One region of the Streptomyces paromomycinus genome, then DNA from elsewhere that is predicted to be linked to it. Evidence: riboswitches for the same ligand, from Rfam matches in the RefSeq annotation. Region 1 holds a riboswitch; the other holds the start of a gene.

Region 1 (7,288 bases):
GCCCGTACCGGCCCGACCAGGTGTCCACCGGCGCCCAGCCCGACTGGTACATGGGCTTCGCCGAGGGTCTGGTCCGTGTGATGCCCGGCTGGGAGTGGGACATCTGGGGCCACACCATCAACTTCGGTGTGCTGATCCCGATCCTCATCTTCCCGCTGGTGCTGGTGGCGATCGCGGTCTACCCGTTCGTCGAGTCCTGGGTCACCGGCGACAAGCGCGAGCACCACATCCTGGACCGCCCGCGCAACGCTCCGACCCGTACCGGCTTCGGTGTGGCCTGGCTGACCGCCTACCTCATCATGCTGATCGGCGGCGGCAACGACCTGTGGGCCACCCACTTCCACCTGTCGCTGAACTCGCTGACCTGGTTCGTCCGGATCGGCTTCTTCGTCGGCCCGGTGGTGGCCTTCATCGTCACCAAGCGGATCTGCCTGGGCCTCCAGCGCCGCGACCGCGACAAGGTGCTGCACGGACGCGAGTCCGGCATCATCAAGCGGCTGCCGCACGGTGAGTTCATCGAGGTGCACGAGCCGCTCAACCAGGAGCAGCTGCACACCCTCACCCAGCACGAGCAGCCCAAGCCGTTCGAGATCGGCCCGGAGGTCGACGAGAACGGTGTCGAGCGGAAGGTCAAGCGGACGACCAAGCTCCGCGCCAAGCTCTCGAAGGGCTACTACGGCGAGGACAACGTCATCCCGAAGCCGACCCCGGAGGAGTACAAGGAGATCACCAGCGGCCACGGCCACCACTGATCTCCGCCGTGTGACCCACGGCAGCACCCCCGCGTAAGTACGCCACCCAGAGGGCCCCTTCCTGACCATGGACGGGGCCCTCCGGCATGTCCGGGCGCCGGATAGGGTTTCGGCACCAGCAGGACACGAATCCAGGAGTGTGGACCATGAACGTTGCGACCCCGAACGGCGGCGACAGCGTGGCGGTCCGCACCTGGCCGGGCGTCCTGGACGCGCTCCTCCAGGGCCGTGACCTGGGCGCCGACGACACCGCGTGGGCGATGGACCGGATCATGCGCGGCGAGGCCACCGACGCGCAGATCGCGGGCTTCGCGGTGGCACTGCGCGCCAAGGGCGAGACGGTCGCCGAGATCACCGGTCTGGTCCGGGCGATGTACGCGCACGCCAACCTCATCGACGTGCCGGGCCCGAGCGTGGACATCGTCGGCACCGGCGGCGACGGCGCCAAGACCGTCAACATCTCCACGATGTCCTCGATCGTGGTGGCCGGCACCGGCGCGAAGGTCGTCAAGCACGGCAACCGCGCCGCCTCGTCGGCCAGCGGCGCCTCCGACGTGCTGGAGAAGCTGGGCGTCAACCTGGACCTGACCCCGCGCCGGGTCGTCGAGGTCGCCGAGGAGGCCGGGATCACCTTCTGCTTCGCGGTCAAGTTCCACCCGTCGCTGCGGCACGTGGCGCCCGCCCGGCGCGAGCTGGGCATCCGTACGACGTTCAACGTGCTGGGCCCGCTGACCAACCCGGCGAAGGTACGGGCGCAGGCCACCGGCGTCGCCGACGCGCGGATGGCGCCGATCCTGGCCGGTGTACTGGCCGAACGCGGCTCCAGCGCGCTGGTCTTCCGGGGCGACGACGGACTGGACGAGCTGACGACCACGGCCACGTCGAAGGTCTGGGTCGTCCGGGACGGCGGCGTACGCGAGGAGACCTTCGACCCGCGGGACGTGGGTATCGGCCTGGTGCCCGTGGAGGCGCTGCGCGGCGCCGACGCCTCGTACAACGCGGACGTGGCGCGCCGCCTGCTGGGCGGTGAGACCGGCCCGGTACGGGACGCGGTGCTGCTCAACTCGGCGGCGGCGCTGGTGGCCCTGGAGCCGACCGCGGCGCCGCTGGACGAGCAGATCGCGGCGGGCATCGAGCGGGCCGCCGAAGCCGTCGACTCGGGGGCGGCCCGCCGGGCGCTGGAGCGGTGGGTGGCGGCCAGCAACGCCTGAGGCGGCTGTGGTGTGACGCGGGGCCCGGTCCGGGATACGGACCGGGCCTTGCGCGTTCCCGATCGTGTGGCATGATTCTGCCCAGGTCACGAGTGACAGCGACTACGGCCCCGGCCCGCTGTCCGGCAACCCTCCGTCCGTGGCGGGGTGCCCCGGGTGATGACCAGGTCGCAGGCAGCGAGGTCTGCGGCAAGCGCGGATCCCTCGTGCCAGGGATCCTGGTCCTTGAGGGAGATCTCCCGTGTCGCAGCGAATGCGTTAGGGCCGTTCGGCCCCGTTTTCCGTTTTTGCTCACCCCTTCTTCTTTCACCGCTGCCGGTCCGGCCCCGCTTCGGCGTGTGGGCCCCGCAGCGAAGTCGCCCTGTCTGCACGGGAGTTCACCATGCCTGTTTCCGCCGCTGCCACCTCTGCCACCACCGATTCCGCCGCCGACGCCGCCGTCTGTGCCCCGCTGCCCGTGCTGGGCCGTGACGTGCTGGTCCCGCTCGTCACCGGCGGCGAGGTCGAGTACGCGGCGCTGGACATCGCCGCCAGCGCCCCGGCGCTCCAGCGCGTCTGGGACGACGTGGCCGCGTACGCCCCGTACTACGGCAGCGTGCACCGTGGCGCGGGTTACCTCTCGCAGCTCTCCACCGATCTGTTCGAGAGCAGCCGGGCGGAGGTTGCCCGGTTCCTGGGGTGCGGGGAGGGGGACCAGGTGGTCTTCACCCGCTCCACCACCGACTCGCTGAACCTGCTGGCCGCCGCGCTGCCGGCCGACACCCGGGTGTTCGTCTTCGAGACCGAGCACCACGCCTCGCTGCTGCCCTGGGAGCAGCGTGCGGACGTCGAGGTGACGTACCTGGACGCGCCGCGTACGCCGGGGCAGGCGGTGGAGACGCTGGAGCGGGCGCTGGCGGAGCGGGAGCCGTACGCGAACGCGCTGGTCTGCGTGACGGGTGCTTCCAATGTGACCGGTGAGCTGTGGCCCGTACGGGAGCTGGCCGCCGCGGCGCACGCGCACGGCGCGCGCATCGTGCTCGACGCCGCCCAGCTCGCCCCGCACCACCCGGTCGACATCGCGGAGCTGGACGTGGACTGGGTCGCCTTCTCCGGCCACAAGCTGTACGCGCCCTTCGGGGCCGGCGTGCTGGCCGGGCGCGCGGACTGGCTCCAGGCGGCCGAGCCGTACCTCGCGGGCGGCGGCGCCAGCCGCACGGTCGCGCGCCGCGCCGACGGCGGGGTGGACGTCGACTGGCACACCACCGCCGCCCGCCACGAGGCCGGATCGCCCAACGTCATCGGCGTCTACGCCATCGCCGCCGCCTGCAAGGCGCTCACCGAGGCAGGCTTCGAGGGCCTGGTCGCCCGGGAGCAGCAGCTGGTCGAGCGGGTACGGGCGGGTCTCGCCGAGGTGCCCGAGGTCACGGTGCTCTCGCTGTTCGGGGACGACGCCCCGCGGGTGGGCGTGCTGTCCTTCGTCGTCGAGGGCTGGAACAGCTCGCACTTCGCGGCGGCGCTCTCCGCGGAGTACGGCATCGGCGTGCGCGACGGGCTGTTCTGCGCGCACCCCCTCGTACGGACCCTGCTGGGTGCCGAGTCCCAGGCCCCGGGCGAATGCGGCGCGCCCGAAGGGGCACCGGGGGAGCAGAGCCTGAACGCCATCCGGGTGAGCTTCGGGGCCGGTACGCCCGACGAGCACGTGGAGCGTTTCGTGGCGGCCGTCAAGGAACTGGTGACGCAGGGCGCGCGGTGGAGCTACCGCACCGAGGACGGGCGCTGCGTGCCGGACACCGCGGCGGCCGCGTAACCAGAAGACCGCCCCGCCGCGGCGCTCCGCTGTCCGGGCGCCGCGGCGTGGGTGCGGTGTGCGGAGCGGGCGCCGTACGCGGCGCGGGCTCCGCTCAGGCGTCCAGGCCGATGGCGAAGGCCGCTTCCAGGTCGTGCTGGGAGTACGTACGGAACGCGATGTGCGTCTCGGTGGAGGCGACGCCCGGCACCTTGCTGATCCGGCCCGGGATGACGTCCGCCAGGTCGTCGTGCCGGGCCACCCGCACCAGCGCGATCAGGTCGTGCGCACCGGTGACCGAGTAGACCTCGCTGACGCCCTCCAGTGCGGCGATCTTCTCCGCGATCTCCGGGATCTGGTCCACGCTGGTCTTGATGAGCACGATCGAAGTGATCACGGTTGGCTCTCTCCCTCGGCCGCCTGCTGCTTCGCCGTTCCGGCGGAGTCCACCCTACCGGTGGCCGCGGCCGTTTCCCCGGGCGGAGCGGGGCTCGGCCGGTAGCGCACCCAGGCGTACAGGAAGCCCACCGCGAAGCCCACGACGTGGGCCAGGTAGGCCACGCCCGGGGTGCTGGGGTCGCGCTGCGCGGCGATCCACTGGAGGACGAACCAGAACAGCAGCACGATCCACGCCGGGAACCGCAGCGGCAGGAAGAAGAGGAACGGGTAGATGCTGGTGACCCGGGCCTTGGGGAAGAGGTAGAGGAACGCGCCCAGCACCCCGGAGATCGCCCCGGAGGCGCCGACCAGGGTCTGTCCCGAGGAGGCGTGCGCGGCCGCGTAGCCCATCAGGGCCAGGTAGCCGGTCACGAGGTAGAAGAGGGTGAACGGCAGCCGGCCCATGCGGTCCTCGGCCATGCCGCCGAAGACGTACAGGAAGAGGACGTTGCCCAGCAGGTGCAGCCAGCTGCCGTGCACGAACAGGGCGGTCAGCGGGGTGAGCAGCGGTCCGGGCGAGCCGCTCCACAGTTCACGGGGGATGACGCCCCAGCGTTCGAAGTACGCGGTCTGCGCCTGGACGACGGCGTCACCGGTGCCGTATATGCCGTTGAGGCCGGAGGCGGGCCCGACGACGAAGACCACACAGCACAGGGCGATCAGCACGTTCGTCATGCGGGAGAACACGGTCAGCACCGAGCGGGCGCGGGGCGTCCGGGGGGACAGGAACGGGGCCGTCATGAAGTGATCATGGCGTAATACGGGCAATCGGGACAGAGTGCCTCGCCGCGTCCCGCCTCCCGGGCGGGGCCGCGCCGTAAGGGCATCAGGCCGTAGGGTAAGAGCCTGTGCCATCACCCCGGCCGGGCGCCCGTCGCCTGGCACGCACGCTCGCGGCGTTGCCGAAGCGCCCTAGTAGCTCCGCTACGAGGGCACTCCGGCGCCTTGCGATCGCACGCACCAGACGCCGTGCGCTGTTCCGGCCGGGGTGATGGCACAGGCTCTGACGGTCAGTACCCCGCGTACTTCCGCAGTCCGACGGCGCACCGCGGGAAGCCCCCGAACGACAGCACGAGCCCCGCTCGCCCGAGCGCGACGAAAGAGGACGACACCATGGCTGTTCCCCTGCCGACGGACGGGACCCGGTGGCGCTGCACCCTGTGCGGCAACCTGACGCGCTTCGACGTGACCCGCCGCTCCGAGGTCGTGGAGTACCTCCACCTCGACCTCGCCGGGGAGCCGAAGGTGGAGGAACGCGAGGTGCTCAGTGAGAGCATCGAGTCCGTGCGCTGCCGCTGGTGCAACGCGGTCGACCAGATCGAGCTGGTCGACCGGCCGGGCGCCGGCGCCTGAGTCGAGCGCCTGAGATCGGAGCGATGCAGCAGTGGTGGAGCGTCCAGAAGGGCCTGCGGGGGCGGAGCACGGAGCCGAGGCCGGTGCGGCCGAGGCGGACGAGGTGCTCGACCGTCCCCTGCCCGAGGGCGTGCGGCGCCGGGTCGTGGCGCTCACCGCGGAGTCCTTCGGCGGCCTGACGGTCGCCGAACTACCGCCGCCGCTGCGCCAGTACGCCCGGTTCACCCCCAGCCGCCGGGCCAAATTCGCGGGCAACGCGATGGCGGCCGCGCTGGAGAACGACGCGGTCTTCCGGCAACGGATCGCGGGCCGGCTGCGCGAGGCCCAGCCGGAACTGGCCGAAGCGCTGGACAACGGCACCCCGCCCGCCGCCGCCGACCCGCTCGATGTCGCGGCGGCGGCCTATGTGCTGCGCCCCGAGGGCTGGGTCAAGCTGGTCGCGGCGGCCGGCGAGGAGGCGCAGCGCGCCCGCGCGGAACAGGCCGGCGAGGAGGCCGAACGCGAGCTGGCCGCGCTGCGCGAGGAGCTGGCGCAGGTCCGCGCGCAGGCCCGCGCCGACGCCGAGCGCACCCGGGGCGACCTGGACGCGCTGCGCAAGGAGAACGAGTCGTTGCAGCGCAAGCTGCGCAGCGCGCTCAGCGACGTCAAGCGGGGCGAGGCGGCGGCACGCAAGGCCGCTGCGGAGGTGGAGTCCGTACGGGCCGCCGCCGCGCAGGAGAAGACCGTGGCCGACAGCGAGGCACGCCGCCTGAAGGCCCGTGTCACGGAGGTCGAGGCGTCGCTGGAGGCCAGTCGTCGTGCCACGCGTGAGGGGCGCAGTGTCGAGGACATGCGGCTGCGGCTGCTGCTGGACACCGTCCTGGACGCGGCCCAGGGGCTGCGCCGGGAGCTGGCGCTGCCGCCTGCCGACACCCACCCGGCGGACACCGTCGACGCGGTGGCCCCGGGCAAGATGACGCCCAAGGACATCGCCACGCGCGCGCTGTCGGAGACCGACCCCGCCCTGCTGGACCAACTGCTGGCGCTGCCACAGGCCCATCTGGTGGTGGACGGTTACAACGTCACCAAGACCGGTTATCCCACGATGCCGTTGGACAAGCAGCGGCTGCGGCTGCTGGGCGGCCTCGCGGTGCTGGCCGCCCAGACCGGCGCGGAGATGACGTGTGTCTTCGACGGTGCCGAGCTGGCCGCGCCGGTGCTGCTCGCGCCGCCGCGCGGGGTAAGGGTCCTGTTCAGCAAGCCGGGTGTGACGGCGGACGAGCTGATCCGCCAGCTCGTACGGGCCGAGCCGCCCGGCCGTCCGGTGGTGGTGGTCTCCACGGACCGCGAGGTGGCCGACGGGGTGGCCAAGGCGGGGGCGCGGCCGGTCGCATCGGCCTTGCTGCTGAAGCGACTTGCCCGTACTTGAGTCGTACGTTCCGTCCGTACGACTTGTCCGGAACGCGCTTCGCGAAGGGCGGCGTGGGGCAGTCTGGCCGGGGTGCCCGAGGGGGTGCCGGTGGTCGCCGTGGCGCCCGGGGCGGAGGGAAAGGTGTACCCATCAACGAGGCGTTTCATGCCTGACGTTCGTCTCTGAGGGTCAAGTGACCGTTACTGCCTGTGTGATGTTGGTAAAGGATGAGGAGCATCCAGCAGTTTTTTCCGGTGAGGATTTGAAGCGATCACAACTCGGTTACTAAGGTCAGGCCTCAACCCTTCATGCAGTTGATCATCCACCCGGGATGAACAGTGAAGGAACCGCCGAGTCCGCGGTGTTCACGCGCGGA
Region 2 (7,288 bases), 3.0 Mb from region 1:
GCTGGTCAAGTCCGGTAAGGCTCCGGACATGGCCCAGATCGGCGCGTACGCGGACTACGCGGCCGAAGGCAAGCTCTACAAGGCCAGGGACGTGCTCTCCATCCCCGTGCAGGCCGACTTCGTCCCCGCCCTCGCGGAGGCGGGGGAGTACGGGCGCGAGCAGTACGGGATGCCGTTCGGCTCCAGCACCCGCCGCCTGTTCTACAACAAGAAGCTCTTCGCCGAGGCGGGCATCACCGACCCGCCCGAGACCTGGGCGCAGGTCTCGGCCGACGCGGCCAAGCTCAAGGCCAAGGGCGTGAAGATGCCGTACGCGTTGCCGCTGGGCCCGGAGGAGACGCAGGCCGAGACGCTGATGTGGATGCTCAGCGGCGGCGGCAGCTACACCGACAGCATCGGCAAGTACACGATCGACTCGAAGGAGAACGTCAAGACCTTCGAGTGGCTGAAGAAGGACCTGGTCACCCCGGGGCTGACCGGCGGCGACCCGGCCAAGCTCAACCGCCAGGACGCGTTCAACGCCTTCGCGGCCGGCGACGTGGGGATGCTCAACGGCCACCCCACCCTGATGAAGCAGGCCGAGGCCAAGGGCGTCGAGTACGGCACCGTCGAGCTGCCGGGCCCCGCCGGCAAGGCCAAGGCCACCATGGGCGTCGCCGACTGGATGACGGCGTTCAAGCAGAACGGCCACCGCGACCAGGTCGGCAAGTTCCTCGACTTCGTCTACAACGAGAAGAACGTCATGGACTTCTCGGGCCACTACGGGCTGCTGCCGGTCACCACCTCCGGCTCCCAGGCGATGCTCGCCGACAGCAAGTACGCCAAGCTGCACAGCTTCCTGCGCCAGCTGGACAACGCCGTGTTCTACCCCGCGGACAAGACCTCCTGGCCGCTGGTCAGCAAGACCGTCAAGGCGAAGATGGGCAAGGCGGTGGGCGCCAACGGCAACCCGGCCGGCGTGCTCAGCGACATCCAGAACACGGCCAACGAGGCGGACAACACCGCCGAGTGAGCCGCCGCGCGCCCCGGCACCCCCGTAGCGCGCCCCGGCGCCCCGCCTCCGCACCGGCGGCGGGGGATTGTCGTACCGCGGCCTTATCGTGGACGGGTGATGACGAGCGAGGGCACCGACGGCGGCACCGGAGGCGGTGGCATAGGAGCACTGTCCCCCCAGGACGAGGCGGTGCTCGGCGTCGAGCGCCGCTCCTGGCCCCGGCCGGGCGCCAAGGAGCGGGTCATCCGCGAGCGGCTCGGCATCTCGCCGACCCGCTACTACCAGCTGCTGAACGCCCTGCTGGACGACCCGCGGGCGCTCGCCCACGACCCGGTCACGGTCAACCGGCTGCGCCGCGTACGCGAGGCCCGGCGCGGCCGCCGCTGAGGGGCGGCCCGCAAGGCGCCGGACGGGCCGGGGCGGGGCCGGAAGACGGCATGCGCCGCCGATACGGCCGTACCCGGCACCCGCAGCCGACGCCGCGCTGCGCCGACACCCCCGTACCCGGCACCCGCCCGCGCCCGCCCGGTAACCTCGTCGCCATGGGCAGTCCCCCGAACTCCTTGCCGACACCGGTCACCGAAGCGGGCCGGGAGGGTCTCGCCGCGCTGCTGGACAGCCCCGGCCGCGCCGTGCTCGCTCTCGACTTCGACGGCACACTCGCCGACATCGTGCCCGACCCCGAGAAGGCCCGCGCCCACCCCGGCGCCGTGGCCGCGCTGGCCCGCCTCGCGCCGCGGCTGTGTTCCCTGGTGGTCATCACCGGCCGGCCGGCCGGTGTCGCGGTCCGCCTCGGCGGCTTCACGGACGCGCCGGGCCTGGAGCGGCTGGTGGTCCTCGGCGGCTACGGCGCCGAGCGCTGGGACGCGGCCACCGGCACGGTACGGGCGCCCGCGCCGCCGCCCGGCGTCGCCGCCGTCCAGGCCGAACTCCCCGGCGTCCTGGACGGACTGGGCGCCTGGCACGCCTCCTGGGTGGAGGACAAGGGCCGCGCCATCGCCGTGCACACCCGCCGCGCCGAGGACCCGCAGGCCGCCTTCGAGCTGCTGCGCGAGCCGCTGTACGCGCTCGCCGAGCGGCACGGCCTGATCGTCGAGCCCGGCCGGTACGTCCTCGAACTGCGGCCGCCCGGTATGGACAAGGGCGTCGCGCTCGCCGACTACGTACGCGAGACCGGCGCCACCACCGTCCTGTACGGGGGCGACGACCTCGGCGACCTCGCCGCCTACTCCGCCGTGGACAAGCTGCGGTCGGACGGTCTGGCCGGGGTGCTGGTGTGCAGCGGCAGCGCGGAGGTCGCCGAGCTGGCCGGCCGGGCGGACCTGGTCGTCGACGGCCCGGCGGGCGTCGTCGCGCTGCTGCACGCCCTCGCGGACCGGCTGGAAGAGCCCGCCTGACGGGCTGCGGCCGGACCACCTGACGGCTGCGGCCGGGGCCCTCCCGGGGCCCCGGCGCCGCTACTCCTCCAGCGCCCGCAGCTGCTGGAGGAACCACCGGTCCGGCGGCAGCGCGGTGGCCGCGGCGGCCAGCCGCTTCGAGCGCTCGGCCCGCTCGCCGTCCTCCATGGACAGCGCCTCGTGCAGCGCGCGCGCCGTGGCCGAGATGTCGTACGGATTGACGCAGACGGCGTCCTCGCCCAGTTCCTCGTACGCCCCCGCCTCCCGGGACAGCACCAGCGCGCAGCCCGCCTCGGAGATCACCGGGACCTCCTTGGCGACCAGGTTCATCCCGTCCCTGATCGGGTTGACCAGCGCCACGTCGGCGATCCGGTAGGCGGCCAGCGACCGCGCGAAGTCGTCCTTCACGTGCAGCACGACCGGCTGCCAGCCCGGGGTGCCGTACTCCTCGTTGATCTCCTCGGCCAGCCGCCCGACCTCGTCGGTGTAGGCGCGGTAGACCTCCAGGTCCTGCCGGGAGGGGTAGGCGAACGCGATGTGCACGACCCGTTCGCGCCACTGGGGGTGCCCGGCCAGCAGCGCCCGGTAGGCGCGCAGCCCGCGCACGATGTTCTTGGACAGCTCCGTACGGTCCACCCGCACGATCGTCTTCCGGTCCGGCCCGCCGATCTGCTCGCGCAGCGCCGCCAGCCGCTCGTCCACGTCCGGGCGGTGCGCCCGTTCCCGCAGGAACTCCGCGTCCGCGCCCAGGCCGTGCACGCCGAGCCGCGTCGTCCGGCCCTCGTGGACGATGCTCAGCCCGCCGTCCGCGCCGTGCGCCACCTCGGCGCCCAGCACCGCCGCGCAGCACTCGGCGAACGCCTCGGCCCAGCGCCGCGTCAGGAACGCGGCGCGGTCGCCGCCCAGCATGCCGCGCAGCACCGCCTCGGCCACGTCGTCCGGCAGCATTCGGAAGTAGTCCGCGGGCGCCCACGGCGTGTGCGAGAAGTGGCCGATGCGCAGGTCGGGGCGGCGGGCGCGGAGCAGACCGGGCACCAGCGTGAGGTGGTAGTCCTGCACCAGCACCACGGCGCCGGGCGCGGCCTCGTCGGCGAGCGCGTCCGCGAAGGCCGCGTTGTACGCCTCGTACGACGCCCATCGGGCGCGGAACGCGTCGTCGAAGGAGGGCTCCAGCGGCGTCTGGTAGAGCATGTGGTGGACGAACCACAGCACGGAGTTCGCGATGCCGTTGTAGGCGTCGGTGAAGACGTCGGCGGGGATGTCCAGCATGCGTACGTGCTGGCCGCCGGTGTCGGCGGTGTCCAGATGGCCGCCGTCGCGCCGGGCGGCCTCGCGGTCGCCGTCCCCGAGGGCGGCGCACACCCACACCGCACCGGCGTCCGGGCCGATCGCGGACAGCCCGGAGACCAGCCCGCCGCCGCCCCGTTTGGCAGTCAGCGTGCCGTCGTCCTCCTTCGTGTACGAGACCGGACCGCGGTTGGACGCGACGAGGACCTTGGCACCAGAACGCTCGGAGACCATGTTGCGAGACTAGCCCGCCACCCATCCGCTCAAACGTGCGGAGCGGAGGCGGAACGTCACTGTTTGCGCGGCGCCGGAACCGGGCTCCGGACCGACGGCGTCACGCCGCCCGGCGCTCCGCGTACTCCGGTATCTCCGCCATCGGCGGCCGCTCCTCGGTGTCCACATCCCAGGTGCGCGGCACGAAGCCGGTCTCGCCGCGCTCGAACTGGGTCAGCCGGGGGCGCACGAGGTGGCCGCGGGCCAGCCGCAGCTGCGCGGTGCGGTAGATCGCCGCGGCCATCCGGCCGAGCGCCTGGCCGCCCTGGTGGCGGTGCTTGCGTACGCCGATGTCCACCTGGGCCAGCGCGTCCAGCCCGGCCGTGTGCAGTGCGTCGACCAGCAGGCCCAGCTCCACGCCGTAGCCCACCGGGAACGGCAGCCGCTCCAGCAGGGAGCGGCGGGCCGCGTACTCCCCGCCCAGCGGCTGCACGAATCCGGCGAGCTGCGGCCAGTGCAGGTTCAGCAGCGGCCGGGCGACCAGCTCGGTGACCCGGCCGCCCTGGCCCGCCGCCTCGCCCAGCGGACGGTCGTACATGCCCTTGACGAACTGCACGTCCGGGTCGGTCAGCAGCGGGCCGACGATCCCGGAGACGAAGCCCGCGTCGAATTCGCGCAGGTCCGCGTCGACGAAGCAGACGATGTCACCGCCGGTGGCCAGCAGGGAGCGCCACAGCACCTCGCCCTTGCCGGGCAGCGCGGGCAGCCGCGGCAGCACCTCGTCCCGGTGGACCACCCGCGCGCCCGCCTCGGCCGCGACCTTGGCCGTGCCGTCCGTGGATCCGGAGTCCAGCACCACCAGCTCGTCGACGAGCGGCACCGACGGGGTCATCAGCTCCGTACGGATCGCCTCGACGATCGCGCCGACCGTCGCCTCCTCGTCGAGCGCGGGCAGCACGACGGAGACCGTCTGCCCCGTCTCGCGCTTCGCGGCCAGCAGCCGGTCGAGCGGGCGGTCCGCGGCCGACCAGGACCGGCTGGCCAGCCAGCGCTCCACCTCTTCCAGCACGTGCGGATCTCCTTCGTTACCGGATCAGCGATGTGATCCATCTCGCGGTGCGGACGGCTGTCTCGACCGCCCGGCCCTTCGGCTACAGTCTTGAACAACGCGATCGCCCCGGACATGCCGGGGTCGGCGCGACAAACGCCTGGGCCCCGGCCCGGTGCCATACCGCTCATCCAGAGGGGCAGAGGGATACGGCCCGTTGAAGCCCCGGCAACCCTCCAGCCGGTCTCCGTCGCCGCGCACGTACGCGGCCCGCGAGGCTCCCGGCTCGGGAAGGTGCCAATTCCGTCTCGCGGCGAGATGCGTCGCGAGGAAGATGAGGAGAAAGGGCCTCGCCTCCATGGCTGTGCAATCCGTCGAAAGCACCCCGTCCGCCAGCGTCTCCCTCGGTCCCGCTGTCGCGCTGTCCTGCCGCGAGTGCGGCGAGCGCTTCGACCTCGGGCCGATCTTCGCCTGCGTGTCCTGTTTCGGGCCGCTGGAAGTGGCGTACGACCTGCCGGCCGGCGACCCCGAGGGCCTGCGCAAGCGGATCGAGGCGGGCCCCAACAGCATCTGGCGGTACGCGCCGCTGCTGCCCGTCCCGGCCGACGTGGCGGACAAGCCCAACCTCAACCCCGGACTGACCAAGCTGGTCAAGGCCGACAACCTGGCCCGTGAGCTGGGTGTCACCGGCGGCCTGTACGTCAAGGACGACTCCGGCAACCCGACGCACTCCTTCAAGGACCGCGTCGTCGCCATCGCCGTCGAGGCCGCCCGCGCCTTCGGCTTCACCACCCTGTCCTGCTCCTCCACCGGCAATCTCGCCGGGGCGGTCGGCGCGGCCGCGGCCCGGGCGGGCTTCCGCTCCTGTGTGTTCATCCCGCACGACCTGGAGGCGGGCAAGGTCGTCATGGCCGCGGTGTACGGCGGCGAGCTGGTCGGCATCGAGGGCACCTACGACGACGTCAACCGCTTCTGCTCGGAGCTGATCGGCGACCCGCTCGGCGAGGGCTGGGGCTTCGTCAACGTCAACCTGCGCCCGTACTACGGCGAGGGTTCCAAGACGCTCGCGTACGAGATCTGCGAGCAGCTCGGCTGGCGGCTGCCGGACCAGATCGTCATTCCGATCGCCTCCGGCTCCCAGCTCACGAAGATCGACAAGGGGCTGAAGGAGCTGATCGCGCTCGGCCTGGTCGAGGACAAGCCGTACAAGATCTTCGGCGCGCAGGCCGAGGGCTGCTCCCCGGTCTCCACCGCCTTCAAGGCGGGCCACGACGTCGTACGGCCGCAGAAGCCGGACACCATCGCCAAGTCGCTGGCCATCGGCAACCCGGCCGACGGCCCGTACGTGCTCGACATCGCCCGGCGCACCGGCGGCGCGGTCGAGGACGTGAACGACGCGCAGGTGGTCGACGCGATCAAGCTGCTGGCCCGTACGGAGGGCATCTTCGCCGAGACCGCCGGCGGGGTGACCGTGGGCGTGACGAAGAAGCTGATCGAGGACGGGCTGCTCGACCCGGCGCTGACCACCGTCGTGCTCAACACCGGCGACGGGCTCAAGACGCTGGACGCCGTGGCGCCGACGACCGGGCCCACGGCCACCATCCGCCCGAGCCTGGACGCGTTCCGCGCGGCCGGTCTGGCGGGCTGACCGCCGCGCGCGGCTGCACACACCCGTACGCGGTCGCGCGCACCCGTACGCGTCGGTACACACCGGCACGCGTCCGTACACCACGGCACGCGCCGGCGTACCTCCGTCCGCTCCCGCGGCCACCGGTACGCCCGCGCCCGCCGCCCCTCCGCACTCCTCTCGCGAGCTGGAAGGCAGCACACCATGAGCGTCAACGTCCGCATCCCGACCATCCTGCGCACCTACACCGGCGGCCGGGCCGAGGTCCCCGCCGAGGGGGCGACCCTCTCCGAGGTCATCCAGAACCTGGAGCAGAACCACGCCGGCATCGCGGCCCGCGTCCTGGACGACACGGGCAAGCTGCGGCGCTTCGTGAACGTCTACGTCAACGACGACGACGTGCGCTTCGAGCAGGGCCTGGCGACGCCGACGCCGGACGGCGCGGGCGTCTCGATCATTCCGGCGGTGGCCGGCGGCTGCTGAGCCGGTCACCCGGGACGCCGTAACGATCTTTTTCGGCCCTTCCCCGGTCCGACGGCTGGAATCGCCCCGTCCGCCACGAAGCGGACGGGGCGATTCCGTGTTGTTAAAGGCGATACAGTTGAGGTGATTACTCGTTCAGCGCGTGCCGAACGCCTATGAGGGCCCGGCAAGTTGTGCGCGAAGTGTGGACATGATTTGTCGCGTTGGTGCGCTTTGCCCGGCCCGACTTGCCCTGCCGT

Evidence for each region. Region 1 has a riboswitch for S-adenosylmethionine ahead of OEIGOIKO_RS30865 (aminotransferase class V-fold PLP-dependent enzyme). Riboswitches for the same ligand answer to the same signal wherever they lie in the genome.
Region 2: another riboswitch for S-adenosylmethionine. It lies ahead of thrC (threonine synthase); the one in region 1 lies ahead of OEIGOIKO_RS30865 (aminotransferase class V-fold PLP-dependent enzyme).

Annotation. Positions count from the first base shown of each region.
Region 1 is NZ_BHZD01000001.1:7,149,146-7,156,433, forward strand. It holds gene qcrB (cytochrome bc1 complex cytochrome b subunit) at 1-752, shown strand, start outside; gene trpD (anthranilate phosphoribosyltransferase) at 899-1,963, shown strand; SAM riboswitch class IV at 2,048-2,165, shown strand; gene OEIGOIKO_RS30865 (aminotransferase class V-fold PLP-dependent enzyme) at 2,346-3,752, shown strand; gene OEIGOIKO_RS30870 (Lrp/AsnC ligand binding domain-containing protein) at 3,847-4,128, opposite strand; gene OEIGOIKO_RS30875 (rhomboid family intramembrane serine protease) at 4,125-4,910, opposite strand; gene OEIGOIKO_RS30880 (hypothetical protein) at 5,283-5,522, shown strand; gene OEIGOIKO_RS30885 (NYN domain-containing protein) at 5,554-6,930, shown strand.
Region 2 is NZ_BHZD01000001.1:4,110,036-4,117,323, reverse strand. It holds gene OEIGOIKO_RS16975 (extracellular solute-binding protein) at 1-1,012, shown strand, start outside; gene OEIGOIKO_RS16970 (DUF3263 domain-containing protein) at 1,112-1,381, shown strand; gene otsB (trehalose-phosphatase) at 1,537-2,391, shown strand; gene OEIGOIKO_RS16960 (alpha,alpha-trehalose-phosphate synthase (UDP-forming)) at 2,452-3,912, opposite strand; gene OEIGOIKO_RS16955 (glucosyl-3-phosphoglycerate synthase) at 4,013-4,960, opposite strand; SAM riboswitch class I at 5,124-5,280, shown strand; gene thrC (threonine synthase) at 5,298-6,587, shown strand; gene OEIGOIKO_RS16945 (MoaD/ThiS family protein) at 6,771-7,049, shown strand.